DNA from 3 places in the Cytobacillus solani genome. Region 3 is predicted to be linked to each of the others. Evidence: riboswitches for the same ligand, from Rfam matches in the RefSeq annotation. Region 3 holds a riboswitch; each other region holds the start of a gene.
The links. A riboswitch is a leader RNA that binds a small molecule or an ion and turns the genes downstream of it on or off. The one in region 3 is predicted to bind S-adenosylmethionine.
Positions count from the first base shown of each region.

Region 1: it holds a riboswitch for S-adenosylmethionine, as region 3 does, so the genes downstream of both, FI644_RS15215 (enoyl-CoA hydratase/isomerase family protein) here and FI644_RS23310 (glycine C-acetyltransferase) in region 3, are expected to answer to the same signal.
Region 2: it holds a riboswitch for S-adenosylmethionine, as region 3 does, so the genes downstream of both, FI644_RS12465 (methionine ABC transporter ATP-binding protein) here and FI644_RS23310 (glycine C-acetyltransferase) in region 3, are expected to answer to the same signal.

Region 1 covers NZ_CP041305.1:3,022,032-3,027,694, reverse strand. Annotated here, with positions in the region: gene FI644_RS15230 (acyl-CoA dehydrogenase family protein) at 1-200, opposite strand, end outside; gene FI644_RS15225 (long-chain-fatty-acid--CoA ligase) at 197-1,777, opposite strand; gene FI644_RS15220 (3-hydroxyacyl-CoA dehydrogenase NAD-binding domain-containing protein) at 1,837-2,679, opposite strand; gene FI644_RS15215 (enoyl-CoA hydratase/isomerase family protein) at 2,693-3,457, opposite strand; SAM riboswitch class I at 3,709-3,807, opposite strand; gene FI644_RS15210 (hypothetical protein) at 3,934-4,755, shown strand; gene FI644_RS15205 (enoyl-CoA hydratase/isomerase family protein) at 4,821-5,624, opposite strand.
Region 2 covers NZ_CP041305.1:2,491,545-2,497,207, forward strand. Annotated here, with positions in the region: gene FI644_RS12455 (heavy metal translocating P-type ATPase) at 1-328, shown strand, start outside; gene FI644_RS27135 (hypothetical protein) at 342-473, shown strand; gene FI644_RS12460 (DMT family transporter) at 759-1,682, shown strand; SAM riboswitch class I at 1,778-1,876, shown strand; SAM riboswitch class I at 2,011-2,116, shown strand; gene FI644_RS12465 (methionine ABC transporter ATP-binding protein) at 2,302-3,333, shown strand; gene FI644_RS12470 (methionine ABC transporter permease) at 3,323-3,973, shown strand; gene FI644_RS12475 (MetQ/NlpA family ABC transporter substrate-binding protein) at 3,991-4,821, shown strand; gene FI644_RS12480 (M20 family metallopeptidase) at 4,858-5,663, shown strand, end outside.
Region 3 covers NZ_CP041305.1:4,640,910-4,646,572, reverse strand. Annotated here, with positions in the region: gene FI644_RS26535 (hypothetical protein) at 36-176, shown strand; gene katA (catalase KatA) at 350-1,807, opposite strand; SAM riboswitch class I at 2,156-2,265, shown strand; gene FI644_RS23310 (glycine C-acetyltransferase) at 2,560-3,750, shown strand; gene FI644_RS23305 (L-threonine 3-dehydrogenase) at 3,810-4,748, shown strand; gene FI644_RS23300 (DNA alkylation repair protein) at 5,182-5,663, shown strand, end outside.

The DNA of each region.
Region 1 (5,663 bases), 1.6 Mb from region 3:
TATTCTTCAGGCATATTTGCACCAATATATCCATATTCCGAAAGAAGGTGCAAAATATCCATTGGATATTCAGCATTCTCATCAATCTCAATTGCTCTTGGTTTAATCCGTTCCTGTGCTAAACGGTGAATTTCCTGTTTAATTTGAAGATGGTCTTCAGATAAATCAAAATTATTAAATACGATTTTTTCGGCGTTCATTGAACTCCCTCCTCGCTATATTCCGAAAGCTGTTTTGTAAGGACAAACTTTTGCATTTTTCCGCTTGTAGTTTTCGGGAGACTTTCCACAAAGTAATATTCTCGTGGCCTCTTATATTTTGCTATTTTTTTTCCTTCAACTAAAAACCTATCAATTGTTTGTTTCGTTATATTACTTCCTGGTTTTTTGACTACGAACGCAACAACTGTTTCACCCCAGATTGGATCGCTTTTCCCAATTACCGCTACTTCTAATACCTCTGGATGCTCAAGTATTTGATCCTCCACTTCTCGCGGATATACATTCTCAGCTCCAGTGTTGATCATATAATCCATGCGGTCTTTAATCCATATATAGCCATCAGAATCTACATAGCCCATATCCCCTGTATGATACCAGCCGTAAGCAAGTGCCTTTTCAGTTGATTCTGGACGGCAATAGTATTCTTTCATCATACATGGACCTTTGACTAAGATTTCACCAATCTCTCCAACCAAACATTCATTTTCTGGATTTGTAGGTCTGCCATTCTCCTCAATACGGCCAATCTTTATTTGATGGGTAAGTATTGCTTTTCCAGCTGACCCTGCTTTGTTCAATTGTTCGTCTGGATACAAAACGCTCATCACAGGTCCCATTTCTGTTGTACCAAACATCTGCACCAGATCTGCATTTGTTTTCTCTTGAAATCTCCTGATTAATACTGGAGCCATTGATGCTCCCCCGTAACCCAATAATCTGAGAGAGGATAAATCAAATGCATCAAAATTCGCAACATTTAGCAGCATATTCACCATCGTTGGTGCCGCAAAGATATGTGTTACTTTTTCTTCATCAATTGTCCTTAGCACCTTTTCTGCTTCAAAATGATGCATGATAATAGTAGTTGCCCCCACCATTACTCTTGGAAGAAATGATGTATGTAGCTCCGCTGTATGATTTAAGGGTGCGACTGAAAATCCAATATCATTTTTATTCAATTTCATACATTCAATCATTAAAAAATTATGATGAACCATGTCTCGATGTTTATGGATTACCCCTTTAGGGCGGCCGGTTGTTCCACTCGTGTACATCATGATATAAGTATCATTTTCAGTTACATGAACATCTGGCGCTGTCTCATTACATTTTTCTAACATCTTGTAAAAATCAATTGAACCGATCGGAACATCCTTATCCGTATATATAAACTGTTCAACTTTGATTCCTAATTGAATTGTCTCTTTCACAGTTTCTGCCACTTCTTTTTCAAACAAAAGCACCTTAGAACCGGCGTTGTTTAAAATAAAATAAAGTTCATTTGCTGTTAAACGATAATTAATTGGATTAAAAACAGCTCCAAGTTTTGCCGAAGCAAATAATGCAATAATAAATTCACTATTGTTATAGAGAAAAGTAGAAACAACATCTCCCTTCTGTACACCCAGTTCTGCTAATGAGTTGGCAAATTGATTAATTTTTTTATTTAATTCTTTAAAAGTAAAGTGCTGATTTTTCTCTTTATAAATAAGAGCTGATTTATCAGGATAATTATGTGCCGACCATTCTATTATTTCTCCGACCGTTGTTGTCATCTCTATTCCTCCTTTGTTCAATACTCAACTTTTAATCTACCTCTACCATTATCAAACTCTTAATATTCATAAAATCCTTTTCCCGTTTTTCTACCTAAATGCCCCGCTCGAACTAATTTTCTAAGTAGCGGCGCTGCTCGATATTTTGAATCCTGTGTTTCTTCATATAATGAATCCTGAACAAATAATAAAGTATCTAACCCAATTAAATCGGCTAGGGCAAGCGGCCCGATTGGATGGTTCGCACCTAGCCTCATCCCTTTATCAATATCATCAGCACTAGCTACACCTTCCTGTAACACAAAAATTGCCTCATTAATCATAGGGACCAAAATACGATTAACTGCGAACAATGGTGATTCCTTGACAGCAACAGCCTCCTTCCCAAGGGATTCCACCAGCTCTTTTGACCTTTGATAGGTTTCTTCAGTTGTATCATATCCTTTTATGAGTTCTACCAATTTCATTACTGGTACTGGATTAAAAAAGTGGAATCCCATTACTCTACCAGGATCTTTCATTACACTTGCAATTTCTGTAATACTCAATCCAGATGTATTACTTACAATAATTGCTTTCTCATTAACTATTTGATCAATTCTCCTGAAGATTTCCTTTTTTAGCTCCATGTCTTCACTTACTGCTTCAATGATGAAATCAGCTTCTGCAATGCTTTCCCACTCAGTAGAAGTACTTAATAATTGTTCGTATCCATCTATTGTTTCTTTATTGGCTCTTCCTTTTTCAATAGCTCTGTTCCAATTTTTACCTATTTGTTTTAAGCCTCGATCAAAATATGCCTTTTCCTGTTCTATTGCAATTACTTCGTACCCAGCCTCAACACATACTTGAGAAATACCCGATCCCATTGTTCCAAAGCCAATTACACCTATTGTTTTCATATGATTCTCCTCCTTAATTTCCTGTAAATGATGGCTCTCTTTTTTTCAAAAATGCAACTACGCCTTCTTCCTTATCATCTGTTAAACATATATCTCCAAATAATTTCGCTTCTAGTTGTTGACCTTCATTTAAAGACACTTCCGCTCCCATATTGATTGCTTCCTTCGCCTTTTGTACAGCGATAGGTCCTCTTGAAGCGATAATATTTGCTAGCTCAATCGCTTTAGATAATACATTGTCCTCTGTTACCTCCTCAATGAGGCCGTAATTATAAGCTGTTTCAGCAGAAATGAACTCACCAGAAAAAATTAACCTCTTCGCCATTCCTTGTCCAATCAGCCGTGGCAGTCTTTGTGTACCTCCATACCCAGGAATAATTCCAAGCTTTACTTCTGGGAGACCAAATTGTGAGTGATTAGAAGCAATACGAATATCACAAGCAAGCGCAAGCTCTAGACCTCCACCTAATGTGAATCCATCAATGGCAGCAATCACAGGTTGTGTAAGATTAGCTATTCGATTAAATACTGCCTGCCCCCTCAAACAAAGTGCTTCCCCTGCTTCTGATGTTAATCCAGGAAATTCTTTAATATCCGCACCAGCTACAAATGCTTTTGTGCCAGCACCTTCGATAATAACAACTCTCACACAATCTCCAATTTGCAGAACAACTTCTTCTAAATCATTAAAAACATCACGATCTAAGGAATTCACAGGGGGGGAATCGATAGTAATAATCCCAATATTATCTTTCTTTTCATACCTGACTTTTCCCATATTCATCACTCCTAATTTTTCTTGACCTTCAAATTTAAACTTGCAATTATCGTGCCAAAAACTAAACGTTTATTTATCTAAAATAAAGTGAAATTAAATCATCTATCCCCATTATCAATATTTAAATGTTTGCAATAACTGTTTCCAAATGACACAACTTTGTTTCTATTTGACACACTTGTTATTCAGAAGAAACAATAAAAAAACCCCCTTCATTGCAAAGAAGAGGGAAAAACTACTAGTAACACCTCTTCTTATCTCTCAAGCGATGCTTGCTGGATTTGGCACGGTACAATAAGTCCGTTGCCGAGGTGTCATTGGGCCAGTCCCTCAACCTCTCTTGATAAGAAAATATTTAAAATATTCAATTTATTAAACTTGTCCCTTACTTTATAATGAGTAAAAGAGAATGTCAACTACTTTCAATTTATTTAAACTATTCACCGTAAACAAATATAAATCAGGGAGTGAACATTATGGAAGTTTATGCATTAAGTGGGTCAAGTGGGACAGGGAAAAGTACCAGTGCCTTATCTTTTGCGTACAAAAAAAGAATCCCAGCAATCATTGATGATGGCCTCTTAATATTGAATGGGCAAAAGATTGCTGGTTCATCTGCGAAATTCGAAAAGAATTATATTTCAGCAGTAAAAAGAGCTACTTTTTTTGATGATCAGCATAAGAAAGAGGTTCAACAAGCCATTCATAGTCATTTTATCGGCAAAATCCTAATCATTGGAACTTCAGATAAGATGGCAAATTTAATAGCCAAACGCTTGGAGTTAAGTGAAATTAAACATTATTATTATGTTGAAAACATACGTTCATCTAGTGAAATAAAAATAGCACAATATGTAAGAAAGACAGAGGGAAAGCATGTGATACCTATACCATATAAGCAAGTTGATCAAAATTTCTTTAAGAAATTAATTTATAAAGGAATGGAGGTTTTTTCAACTAAGGAAGAAAGAATTGGAGAAACAACAATCGTTTATCCTGATTTTCATCATGGAACTATTAAAATCCATAAAAAGGTTTTTAAGCAACTTGTTGAATATATTTGTGTTAACTTTAAAGAATTTGTGAATTACGAATCCGTTTCAATCCATTTACAAGGACTCCCAACACTAAATTTAAACGTATCCATTAGTTTTCCTATTCATAATAATATTCTTGAGAAATTAACAGCTCTGCAAATGGAAATTTATCAACATTTTCTTGACCATATGAATATTGAACTATACGCAATCAATATTTCAGTTATCAAAATAGAGAAAGGAAGCCCTCTAAGAAGATGAGCTTCCTTAAAAAAACAGGTGTAGCATTCGACATAAAACTGAGCAGGGGAAGATTGTAAAATCCTTTAATTTGAAATTGAGCGTCGAGAAAAACGTGGGATTCGTTTTTCAACAAACGCAGCTACTCCTTCCGGAAAATCATAATTATCTACAAAAGGCGTCGTCCCCTTCCATAATTCTGGTACACTATTCACACATTGACTTACAGATTGCTTGACAGCTAGTAATGAAGAAGGTGCTTGAGAGGCTACCAGCTTACCCATTCTAATTGAATAACGATCTAAAATGTCATCATTCACCAAGTAATTTAGCATTCCTAAACGATATGCTTCTTCCGCTTTTAATACTCGTCCTGTATACACCAAATCCTTCGTTAGACTTGGGCCAATTAAATTAACTAGGCGTTGTGCAAATTTATTGTTTAATGTAATTCCCAATTTTCCTACAGGAATACCTAATCGGGATCTACCGGAACCAATCCGTAAATCACATGCTAAGGCCAACTCAAGACCAGCTCCCATCGCTGGCCCATTAATAACGCCTATTGTCGGAATTGGTAAATTCTCAAATGTTGAAATAGCCTCTTCCATTAGGATAAAAGAGTTTTCAGCTTCTTCTAGTGACATTTGATGAAACTCTTTAATATCTGAACCAGCTGTAAATTGTTCCCCTGCTCCCCTTAAAATCACAACCTTATTTTTGGGATTTTGCAAAATCTTTTGTCCTATTTCAGTTAAATATTTCCACATCTTTGCGGTTAATGCATTTCTTTTTTGGGGCCTGTGTATAGTGATAATAGCTAATCCAGCTGTTTCTTGATAGATAATTTTGGCTTGTTCAGCTTTCATTCTTTGAATATCAACTTTCATTTGTTTTTCCTCCTTGTCAAAATTATTATAATTTAATGC
Region 2 (5,663 bases), 2.1 Mb from region 3:
GGTAGGAGACGGAATTAACGATGCACCAGCGTTAGCAGTGGCTGATATTGGAATGGCAATCGGAACAGGAACGGACGTTGCGATGGAAGCAGCTGATATCACCTTAATTAGAGGCGATTTAAACAGCATTGCCGATGCCATCTTTATGAGTAAGAAAACGATCCGCAATATTAAGCAGAATCTATTCTGGGCCTTTGGCTACAACACGCTTGGCATTCCGATTGCAGCTCTAGGATTTCTGGCACCATGGCTTGCGGGAGCAGCAATGGCCTTCAGTTCAGTTTCTGTTGTCCTCAATGCCCTTCGTCTACAACGAGTAAAATTATAAGGGAGAGATTCATATGAAAAAATGGGCGCTTTCAGCAATCGTTTATCTGTTAATTGTCGTAGGCGGATACTACTCCTATACGGCGATTGCTGGATCACCAGCTGATGATCCAGGTCATTCTGATACGGAGCAGCATGAAAAATAAGATGAAATAGGGTTTTCATTTGGAGATAAGGAATAGATGGTTTAAAAAGATCCCCACGGCTGCTCTAAACAGCTGTGGGGATCTTTTTTAATTAGGTTTTATCCTAAGTCTGAAAATAAAAATAATTAAGTTTTTAATGATTTACACGACAGATAGAACACTCTATAATCAAAGGAATGGCGTTTAACAAATAAAGAAAGTGAGGGGTAATGAAGGAAAGTATATGTTGTTCTAAGACTTCTACAGCATTGGCTCTATGATAAAAGAAGCAGGGGTGAGAGAGCAGTGAAAATAGCCTATTTCCAGCTGGCATTATCAATGGCTTTTGTAGGCGCAAATGTTGCGGTTGGCAAAATAATTGTTGAGGATGTCCCGATCTTTCTTTTTTCCGAAACAAGATTCCTGATTGCTTTACTTTTTTTAGTTCCAATGATGTTGATCAGCCGGCCGCAAGCGGTGAAGTTGCAGAAAAGTCACTGGGGCTATTTAATTTTGCAGTCATTTTTTGGTGTTTTCTTGTTTAGTGTTCTCATGCTTTATGGGGTACGTTTTACATCTGCTACAGCTGCAGGAATTATTACGAGTACCGTTCCGGCGATAATCGCTCTTCTGTCATTTTTCTTTTTAAGAGAAAGAATGTCTGCTCCACAGGCTATTTCTATTTGTCTTGCAGTCTTAGGGATATCAATTATTACCTTTCAGACGAACTCATCAACTTTAGAAAGCCCCTTATTTTTACTTGGAAATGTACTTGTCTTTGGTGCCGTTATTTCAGAAGCCTTGTTTACCATATTTGCCAAAAAGCTATCAGCTGTGTTGACGCCGATTCAAATGGCTACAGGAGTGAACATCATAGGCTTTATTTTCTTTCTTCCTTTTTCGATAAAGGAAGCGATCACTTTCAATTTCATAGATTTAGAACCGACTGTATACTTGCTTATCGTTTATTATGCAATCACTGCCAGTGTGCTTTCATTCGTTCTTTGGTATAAAGGAGTTGCAAAGGTAAGCGCTAATATAGCGGGAATCTTTACAGGGTTTATTCCAATAACGGCAACATTGGTAGGCATTGGTTTATTAAAAGAACCTTTTGGTCTGAATCAACTGATTGGAATCATGTGTGTGTTAGGAGCAATATATCTTGGAACAAGAGGAACAGAAACAAAGGAAATGGATCAATCCTCTCAACATTCAAAAACGTATCATTGATCATTGCATTCATAAATTTCGAAAAAGTAGTTGACTTTTTATTTTATTGAATGTAAAGTATATTTCAAGTTAACCAAATCGAATATGTGAAGTACTTCTTATCAAGAGAGGTTGAGGGACTGGCCCTACGACACCTCGGCAACGGACTTATTGTACCGTGCCAATTCCAGCAAGCATGTCTTGATAGATAAGAAGAGGCGCAAACGTTGAATTCTGTCCTCTTCTTTTTAAGAAGAGGTTTTTTGTTGTAAACAACAAAGGAGGAATTCGAGTTTTTTTGTGTAATAATCATAGTTTTCGCATTGGAATAATAAAAATAAAATATACATTCTTATCGAGAGAGGCAGAGGGACTGGCCCGATGAAGCCTCGGCAGCGGATTCCATTTTGGAATCTATGCCAAATCCAGCAAGCGAAAAGCTTGAGAGATAAGAAGAGACCCCCTGCCCTTTATTTGTGAATAAAGGAATGCCCTCTTCTTGTTTTCAGGAAGAGGGATTTTTATTTCCTTTTTTTCATAAAGGACTGGGGCACGCAATTAAAAAGGATCAAAAGTTTGCCTGCACACCCACAGGCAATTCCAAGTATAAAGGTGTCAGTCACCGGAAGGAGAGAACAAAATGATTGAATTTCAAAATTTGAAAAAGGTGTATACCAGCGGCGGACAGCAGGTTGCGGCACTGAATGGAATTGATTTAACAATCAATAAAGGGGAGATTTTCGGTGTAATCGGGTTTAGCGGAGCGGGAAAAAGCTCGCTTATCCGCTGTGTCAATTGGCTCGAGCAGCCTACATCTGGCCGTGTGATTGTGGATGGATATGATCTGACAGCTTTATCAGCAAAGGAAATCCGTGAGGTAAAAAGAAATATCGGGATGGTCTTTCAGCATTTCAATCTCCTAAACTCAAAAACGGTGTTTGCGAATGTGGCCATGCCATTAATTCTAGCAAAGGTGCCAAAAGAGGAAATGAAGAAAAGAGTGAATGAGCTATTAGAGTTTGTAGGTTTGTCAGACAAAGCGAATAATTATCCAGATCAGCTATCAGGCGGGCAGAAGCAGCGGATCGGTATTGCAAGGGCACTCGCTACAAAGCCTTCGATTCTCTTATGTGATGAGGCAACTTCTGCACTTGATCCGCAAACAACAAGCTCGATCCTGGAGCTGTTGAAAAAAATAAATCGAGAATATAACATTACGATTCTCATTATCACCCATGAGATGGCAGTCATCCGAGAAATTTGTGATCGGGTTGCAGTTATTGAAGCGGGGAAGATCATTGAGGAAGGGACTGTTTTCAATGTCTTTTCGTCACCGAAAACAGAGACGGCAAGAAACTTTGTCAGCTCTGTCATGAATGACCAAATTCCTGATTCCATTAAAGAGATTGTTGAGAAAAATGAAGGACTTCAAAAGATTTTCCGAATCAATTTTATCGGCAATTCAGCAGGCCAGCCGCTGCTCTCACAGCTGGCGAAGAAGTTTGACATTCACATCAATGTTCTTTTTGGAAATATTACCGAGCTGCAAGGCACGCCTTTCGGGAATTTGATCGTTGAATTTCAAGGGGCAGAGAGTGAAATCAACCGGGCATTAATGTTTATCAGCCAAGAGAAAGTAACAGTAAAGGAAGTGAAAGCACATGCTAGTTAATTCAGACCAAATTATTGAAGCGCTTATTGAAACAATTCAGATGGTGGCATTTTCTCTATTATTCTCAGCTGTTCTCGGTCTGCCGCTAGGGATTCTTCTTGTCGTAACAAGAAAGGGGCATCTGCTGGAAAATCTGCCAGTTTTCAATGTAATCAACGGAATTATTAATATTTTCCGCTCAGTGCCATTCATTATTCTAATGGTGGCAATCATTCCGGTAACAAGATTGATTGTAGGCACATCGATTGGAACAGCGGCAGCAGTCGTTCCACTCGTATTTTACGCTGGTCCATATATTGCCAGATTAATAGAAAATTCCTTGCTTGAAGTAGACCCAGGTGTCCTTGAAGCAGCTCAGGCGATGGGAGCAACACCGGCGCAAATCATTTTCAAATTTCTCATCCCAGAGGCGCTTAGCTCTTTAGTATTAGCCTTTACGATTGCAACAATTGGTTTAGTAGGAGCTTCTGCAATGGCTGGAGCTGTTGGCGGGGGAGGACTTGGTGATTTAGCTATTACATATGGCTATCAGCGGTTCGACACAATGGTTATGCTGATCACAGTAGGTATTTTAGTCGTAATGGTTCAAGGGCTGCAAACCTTTGGCAATATATTATCAAAAAGAATTCGCAGACGATAATCAGGAGGATGACAACAATGAAAAAGTTATTTTTAGCATTCATTATTTTAACACTGGCCGTTTTTAGTACAGCGTGCTCAAGCGAAACAAGCGGAAAAGAAAAAACCGTAAAAGTGAAGATTGGTGTAAGCGGATCAGATAACCGCATTTGGGACTTCGTAGCAGAAAAGGCAGCAAAGGAAGGCATTGAAGTAGAAATAATCAGTTTCTCTGACTATGTACAGCCGAACATTGCCCTAGCTGAAGGCGAGCTTGATGCCAATGCATTCCAAACCGTTGCGTACTTTGACTCTTTTATAAAGGAACATAATTTAGATTTAGTGCCAATTGCCACGACAGTTCTTGCACCAATGGGAATTTATTCTGAAAAATATAAGTCTATTGATGAAATTCCTGAGGGAGGAAAAATAGCGGTACCAAATGATGTATCCAATATGGGAAGAGCGCTGCTTCTTCTTCAAGAAGCTGGCCTGATTAAGCTGACAGACGATTACGATGGCAACGGATCATTAGATAAAATCGTTGAAAATCCTAAAAATCTTGAAATTGTCGAAATGGTTGCAGCACAAACACCGCGTGTTCTCCCAGATGTAGCAGCTTCCGTCATTAATAACGGAATTGCAGTTGACGCAGGATTCAATCCAACGAAGGACTCCATTTACCATGAGAGTGCTACCGCTACTCCATATGTCAATATCATTGCCACACGAGCAGAAGACAAGGACAAGAAACATCTAAAGAGATTGGCTGAGCTTTATCAAGAGGATGATGTAGCTGAATTTATCGAAAAAGAATACAAAGGAAATTCCATTCCAACATTTATTCCGTTAAGCGATATTGGCTGGTAATGGATTTAAATAAAAAACATTAGGGAGGAAATAATCATGTCAACACCATTAAAAACAATCGATGAGTTAAAAATAGCAATTAACGAGAATGTGGAAAGCAATAAGGAGCTTTATATTTCAGCTAGTCATCAAATTCATGCAAAGCCTGAAATCGGAAATGAAGAGTATTTTGCTTCAGGACTGCTGATTGACATTCTTGAGAAAGAAGGATTTGAGGTGGAAAAGGCAGTAGCTGGACACCATACTTCTTTCCTTGCTCGTAAAAAATCCTTCTTAGAAGGACCGGCTATCGCATTTCTAGCTGAGTATGATGCGCTACCTGGTCTTGGTCATGCATGTGGCCATAACATCATTGGAACAACGAGTGTTGGAGCTGCGATCGCATTAAGCAAGGCATTAGATGAAACTGGAGGAGAGGTTGTTGTATTAGGGACTCCTGCCGAAGAAGGTGGTCCAAATGGAAGTGCAAAAGGAAGCTTTGTAAAGCATGGGCTATTAGAAGGGATTGATGCCGCATTAATGATCCATCCATCTAATCAAACAAGGCTGACGAGCACATCACTAGCTGTCGATCCGCTTGACTTTGAGTTTATTGGCAAGCCAGCACATGCAGCAGCTGCTCCACACGAAGGCATTAATGCACTTGATGCGGTTATCCAGCTATTCAATGGAGTCAATGCGTTACGTCAACAGTTAAAGGATGATGTCCGCATTCATGGGATTATTACAGACGGCGGAGACGCGCCGAATATTATTCCTGAATATGCGAAAGCAAGATTCTTTATCCGTGCAGCAACAAGAGCACATTTAAATGAAGTAACAAAGAAGGTAAAGGCTATTGC
Region 3 (5,663 bases):
ACTAGACTTTCAGCGGGAGGGAAGAGGAAAAAGTAATGGAAAAAGAGGCAGAAGATGAAATAGGAGGCAGCTTGGGTGCCACTAGTGATTTTGGTGAACTTAAATACCAAAATCAAAAAGATATAGTTGCAATAAAGAAATTAAGTGCCCACATTTTCCAAAAAAATGAAAAATAGAGTCTTAATAAGATTTTATGAACCTAATTATTCCAAAATATTGCAATATTGAGCTTTAAAAAGAAGTTATGAACCTATTATTTCCAGTAATAACCAAAATGGGGTAAGTAAATTTTAAAATATGCAAATAGGGCATCCATCATATAAGACGGATGCCTTGTTCTATGAGTCTATTATTTTACTTCTTGCGGAACTTTCAAGCCAAGTCCTTCTGCAATACGAGTACCGTATTCAGGATCAGCCTTGTAGAAGTGCTGGATTTGACGAAGCTTAATTTTCTCCAATTCAACAGGCTTCATTGCTGAAACTATATTTGCAACTAAGCGAGTACGTTCTTCTTCAGACATTAAGCGGTAAAGGTCTCCTGGTTGAGTATAATGATCGTTGTGATCATAGGCGACACTTTCAGCAATTCCGGTGATAGGGAATGCTGCTTGCTTATGTTCTGTTACTTCTGTAGGTCCGCTAAAGCTGTTTGGTTCATAGTAGACAGAACCGCCACCATTGTTATCGAACCGCATTTGTCCATCACGCTGATAATTCTTCACTTCATTTCTCGGACGGTTAATTGGCAATGCTTGATGGTTTGCACCAACACGGTAGCGATGAGCATCATGGTAAGCAAATAGGCGGCCTTGCAGCATTTTATCTGGTGAAACATCGATTCCAGGAACTAGAGTGCCAGGTGAGAATGTTGCTTGTTCCACTTCTGCAAAGTAGTTTTCTGGATTTTTATCTAAAACCATTTTTCCTACTTCAATTAATGGATAATCTTTATGTGACCAAATCTTTGTTACATCAAATGGATCAAAGCGGTAAGTATTTGCATCTTCTAGCGGCATGATTTGAACTTTCAAAGTCCAAGATGGATAATCACCATTTTCAATTGCGTTAAATAAATCCTCTGTATGGTAATCAGGATTTTCACCCGCAAGTTTTGCTGCTAGGTTTACATCCATGTTCTTCACACCTTGATCAGCAATAAAGTGATATTTCACCCATACGCCATCACCGTCTTTGTTTGTCCATTTAAATGTATGGCTTCCATATCCATTCATATGTCGTAATGTTGCTGGGATTCCACGGTCTCCCATTAAGTATGTTACTTGATGAAGGGATTCAGGTGATAATGACCAGAAGTCCCAAACAGCAGTAGGATTTTTCAAATGAGTCTTTGGATCTCTCTTCTGTGTATGAATGAAATCAGGGAATTTAATCGCATCGCGAATGAAGAAAATCGGTGTATTGTTTCCAACTAAGTCATAATTTCCTTCTTCCGTATAAAACTTTACAGCAAATCCACGTGGATCACGTACAGTATCCGCTGAGCCAAGTTCACCAGCAACAGTAGAGAAACGGATAAACATTGGTGTGCGTTTGCCCACCTCTGATAAAAAGTCAGCCTTTGTATATTTCGTTAGATCGTTTGTTACTTCAAAATATCCGTGTGCACCTGCGCCTTTTGCGTGAACAACACGCTCAGGTACACGTTCACGGTTGAAGTGAGCTAATTTCTCAAGTAAATGTACATCTTGAATTAATGTAGGGCCTCGAGAACCAGCAGTCATTGAGTTTTGGTTATCACCAACGGGTGCACCCCAGCTTGTAGTTAGATTGTTGTTATTAGTCATTTCATATTCACCTCATATAAATTAGTTAATTACCTCTTGCATGCAATGATAACACTTCTCAACAAAAAATCAATATTTATTTATAATTAATACAAATAAAAAATAAATATAATAAAATAATAGATAGAATGAAATGCTTTGACATAGGACAATGATGTTTTCTAAAAATATGTATTGTATGGATGGGGATGTCCTATTTGCAACAACAGTATAATTATATGAAGAAGTTTGGAAATAAGAACAAGTGAGAAGATTTTAATCACGAAACTTATTGAATTGCTTGACTTTTAGGATTATTTAAATAAAATAGAAGTTGGAATAGCAAAAAATGAATAGCAACACATCACTTTCTTATCCAGAGAGACTGAGGGACAGGCCCTAAGAAGTCTCGGCAGCAGGTTCTTAAATGAACACTGTGCCAATTCCTGCAGATGCATTACGTGTCTGGAAGATGAGAATGAGATGGTTTCGTAAGTACGAGCCTTCTTTTTTTCTTTTGGATGAGAAAAAGGAGGTTTTTTTCGTTTAAATACCTACTCATTACTTTTAAAAAAATAGAGCAAACTAGGAAATGCAGCTAAAAAATTTTACCGTCTATTCTGTCCATGAGGTATGTACAAAGTTAAAAATTATGTTAAAGTATAATCTAAGAATCCTTTACATAACAAGGTTGCAGATGTCCTTTCTAGAAAAACAACTGTATACTGTAAGGTGACAATTAGTGTGAAAATATCTAACTGGGGGATTTAATAATGACAAGTAAAACATTAGATGCATTTTTAAATGAGAATCTAGAAGATTTAAGAGGCAAAGGGTTATACAATGTGATCGACCCTCTTGAAAGCCCGAATGGACCAGTCATTAAAATAAATGGAAAAGAATTAATTAACCTTTCTTCCAATAACTATTTAGGTCTGGCAACAGATGAACGATTGAAAAAAGCAGCGACTGATGCACTTAACAAATATGGGGTTGGTGCTGGAGCTGTCCGGACAATTAATGGAACATTGGATATTCATCTTAAACTTGAAGAAAAATTAGCTGAGTTTAAACATACAGAGGCTGCAATTGCGTATCAATCAGGGTTCAATTGTAATATGGCAGCGATTTCAGCTGTAATGGATAAAAATGATGCGATCCTTTCAGACGAATTAAATCATGCTTCAATTATTGATGGCTGCCGTTTATCAAAAGCAAAAATTATTCGGGTTAACCATTCTGACATGGAAGATTTAAGAGCGAAAGCGAAGGAAGCGAAAGAATCAGGTCTTTATAATAAAATCATGGTTATCACGGATGGGGTTTTCTCAATGGACGGGGATATCGCAAAACTTCCTGAAATTGTTGAAATTGCTGAGGAATTTGATCTAATAACGTACGTAGATGATGCACACGGATCAGGTGTTCTAGGTGATGGAGCAGGAACAGTTAAGCATTTCGGATTATCCGATAAAATTGATTTTCAAATCGGAACACTTTCTAAAGCAATTGGCGTTGTGGGCGGTTATGTGGCTGGGAAGCGCGAACTTATTGATTGGCTAAAAGTTCGCAGCAGACCTTTCCTTTTCTCTACTTCATTAACACCTGCTGATGTTGTTGCGAGCACGAAGGCGATCGAAATATTAATGGAAAGCACTGAATTAAATGAGAAGCTATGGGATAACGCAAACTATTTAAAAGCAGGATTAAAGAAATTAGGGTTTGATATCGGGAATAGTGAAACACCAATTACACCATGTATTATCGGTGATGAAGTAAAAACACAGGAGTTCAGTAAAAAGCTGAATGAAGAAGGCGTTTATGCGAAGTCAATCGTGTTCCCAACCGTACCAAGAGGAACAGGCAGAGTAAGAAATATGCCTTCTGCTGCACATACAAAGGAAATGCTTGATCAAGCAATTGCGATTTATGAAAAGGTTGGAAAGGAAATGGGCATTATCTAAAAGATGAACATTTCTTAGATAGAGAACACTTTCGAAAAGGGAAGAGATGGAGGCAATCAATGAAAAAGATCTTTATTACAGGTGCATTAGGGCAAATTGGGTCTGAATTAACTGTTAAGCTCAGAGATATTTATGGTACAGATAATGTGATTGCAACAGATATTCGAAAAAATGAAACAGAAGCTGCACAGTCGGGTCCTTTTGAAGTGGTAGACGTAACTGACTCAAAAACGATGATTGAGGTAGCGAAGAAATATAAAGTTGATACAGTTATTCATATGGCAGCACTGCTATCTGCGACTGCAGAGGCAAATCCTGTATTCGCTTGGAATTTAAACATGGGTGGACTTATGAATGCACTAGAAACTGCAAGGGAATTAAGCTGTCAGTTTTTCACACCTAGCTCAATCGGAGCGTTCGGCCCTTCTACGCCAAAGGATCATACACCTCAGGATACCATTCAGCGTCCGACAACAATGTACGGGGTAAATAAAGTAGCTGGTGAGCTGCTAGCTGATTATTACTATCATAAGTTTGGTGTTGATACGAGAGGATTAAGATTTCCTGGCTTGATTTCCTATGTAACTCCTCCTGGAGGTGGAACTACGGACTATGCAGTTGAAATTTATTATGAGGCCATTAAAAATAGACGATATACATCTTATATTGATAAAGGAACATATATGGATATGATGTATATGCCTGATGCATTAAATGCAATTGTCGAATTAATGGAGGCTGATGCATCCAAATTATTACACAGAAATTCATTTAATGTGACGGCAATGAGCTTTGATCCAGAAGAAATTGCAGCTGAAATCCGCAAGCATATCCCAAGCTTTGAAATGAACTATAACGTCGATCCTGTTCGTCAAAAAATTGCCGATAGCTGGCCAAATTCAATCGATGCTAGTGCAGCCAAGGAAGAGTGGGGCTTTAAAGCGGAATTTGATTTAGCAAAAATGACAGCAGATATGTTAGAGAAACTGAGCAAGTAAACATGGAAAGGACAGCTATGATTAGCTGTCCTTTTTAAATCTATTCCAAGATGAATGTATGAGGAGATGCTGATAAAGTCAAAGTATTCAGCTTCTCCTTTTCTCCTTTGACAGATATAAGGAATGATAAATTTTTTGAGTATAGTTAGTTATTTGTTCATCATATTCTGGATATTCGTAATTTAGTTTATATTCTTTCATCTTTTTTGGCGATACCAAGAATTAATTCCATCATTTCGTATTCGCTTCTCAATTTTAATCCCTCCCAAAATTACTTCTAATACATTATAACATGGAGGATTTTCTAAAAATGTTGGCTGTAGTCCAATTACTTGAAATGAATAATGGTAAAATAGAGAAGTATGAAAGACTGGTAAAGAAACAAACCTTTTTCACAATTAATTGGGTATTTTTAAGGAGGAAGTGCAAAACTATGGATTTCGAAACAGTTATGCGAGAGCTTGAAGCCCTTGGTAAGGAACGAACTAAAAAAATGTACATATCCAATGGTGCGCATGATCCGCTTTTTGGAGTGGCAACTGGTGCCATGAAACCAATTGCAAAGAAAATAAAAATAAATCAATCTTTAGCTGAAGAGCTTTACGCCACAGGTAACTACGATGCCATGTACTTTGCAGGGATTATTGCAGATCCAAAAGCAATGAATGAATCGGATTTTGACCGTTGGATGGATGGAGCGTATTTTTATATGCTGTCCGATTATGTGGTGGCAGTAACTTTATCAGAGTCAGATATTGCCCAAGACGTTTCAGATAAGTGGATTGCAAGCGGTAATGAGCTGAGAATGTCAGGGGGCTGGAGTTGCTATTGCTGGCTTTTAGGGAATCGTAAGGACAATGAGTTTTCTGAAAGTAAGATTTTCAATCTGCTTGATTTTGTGAAAGATACGATTCA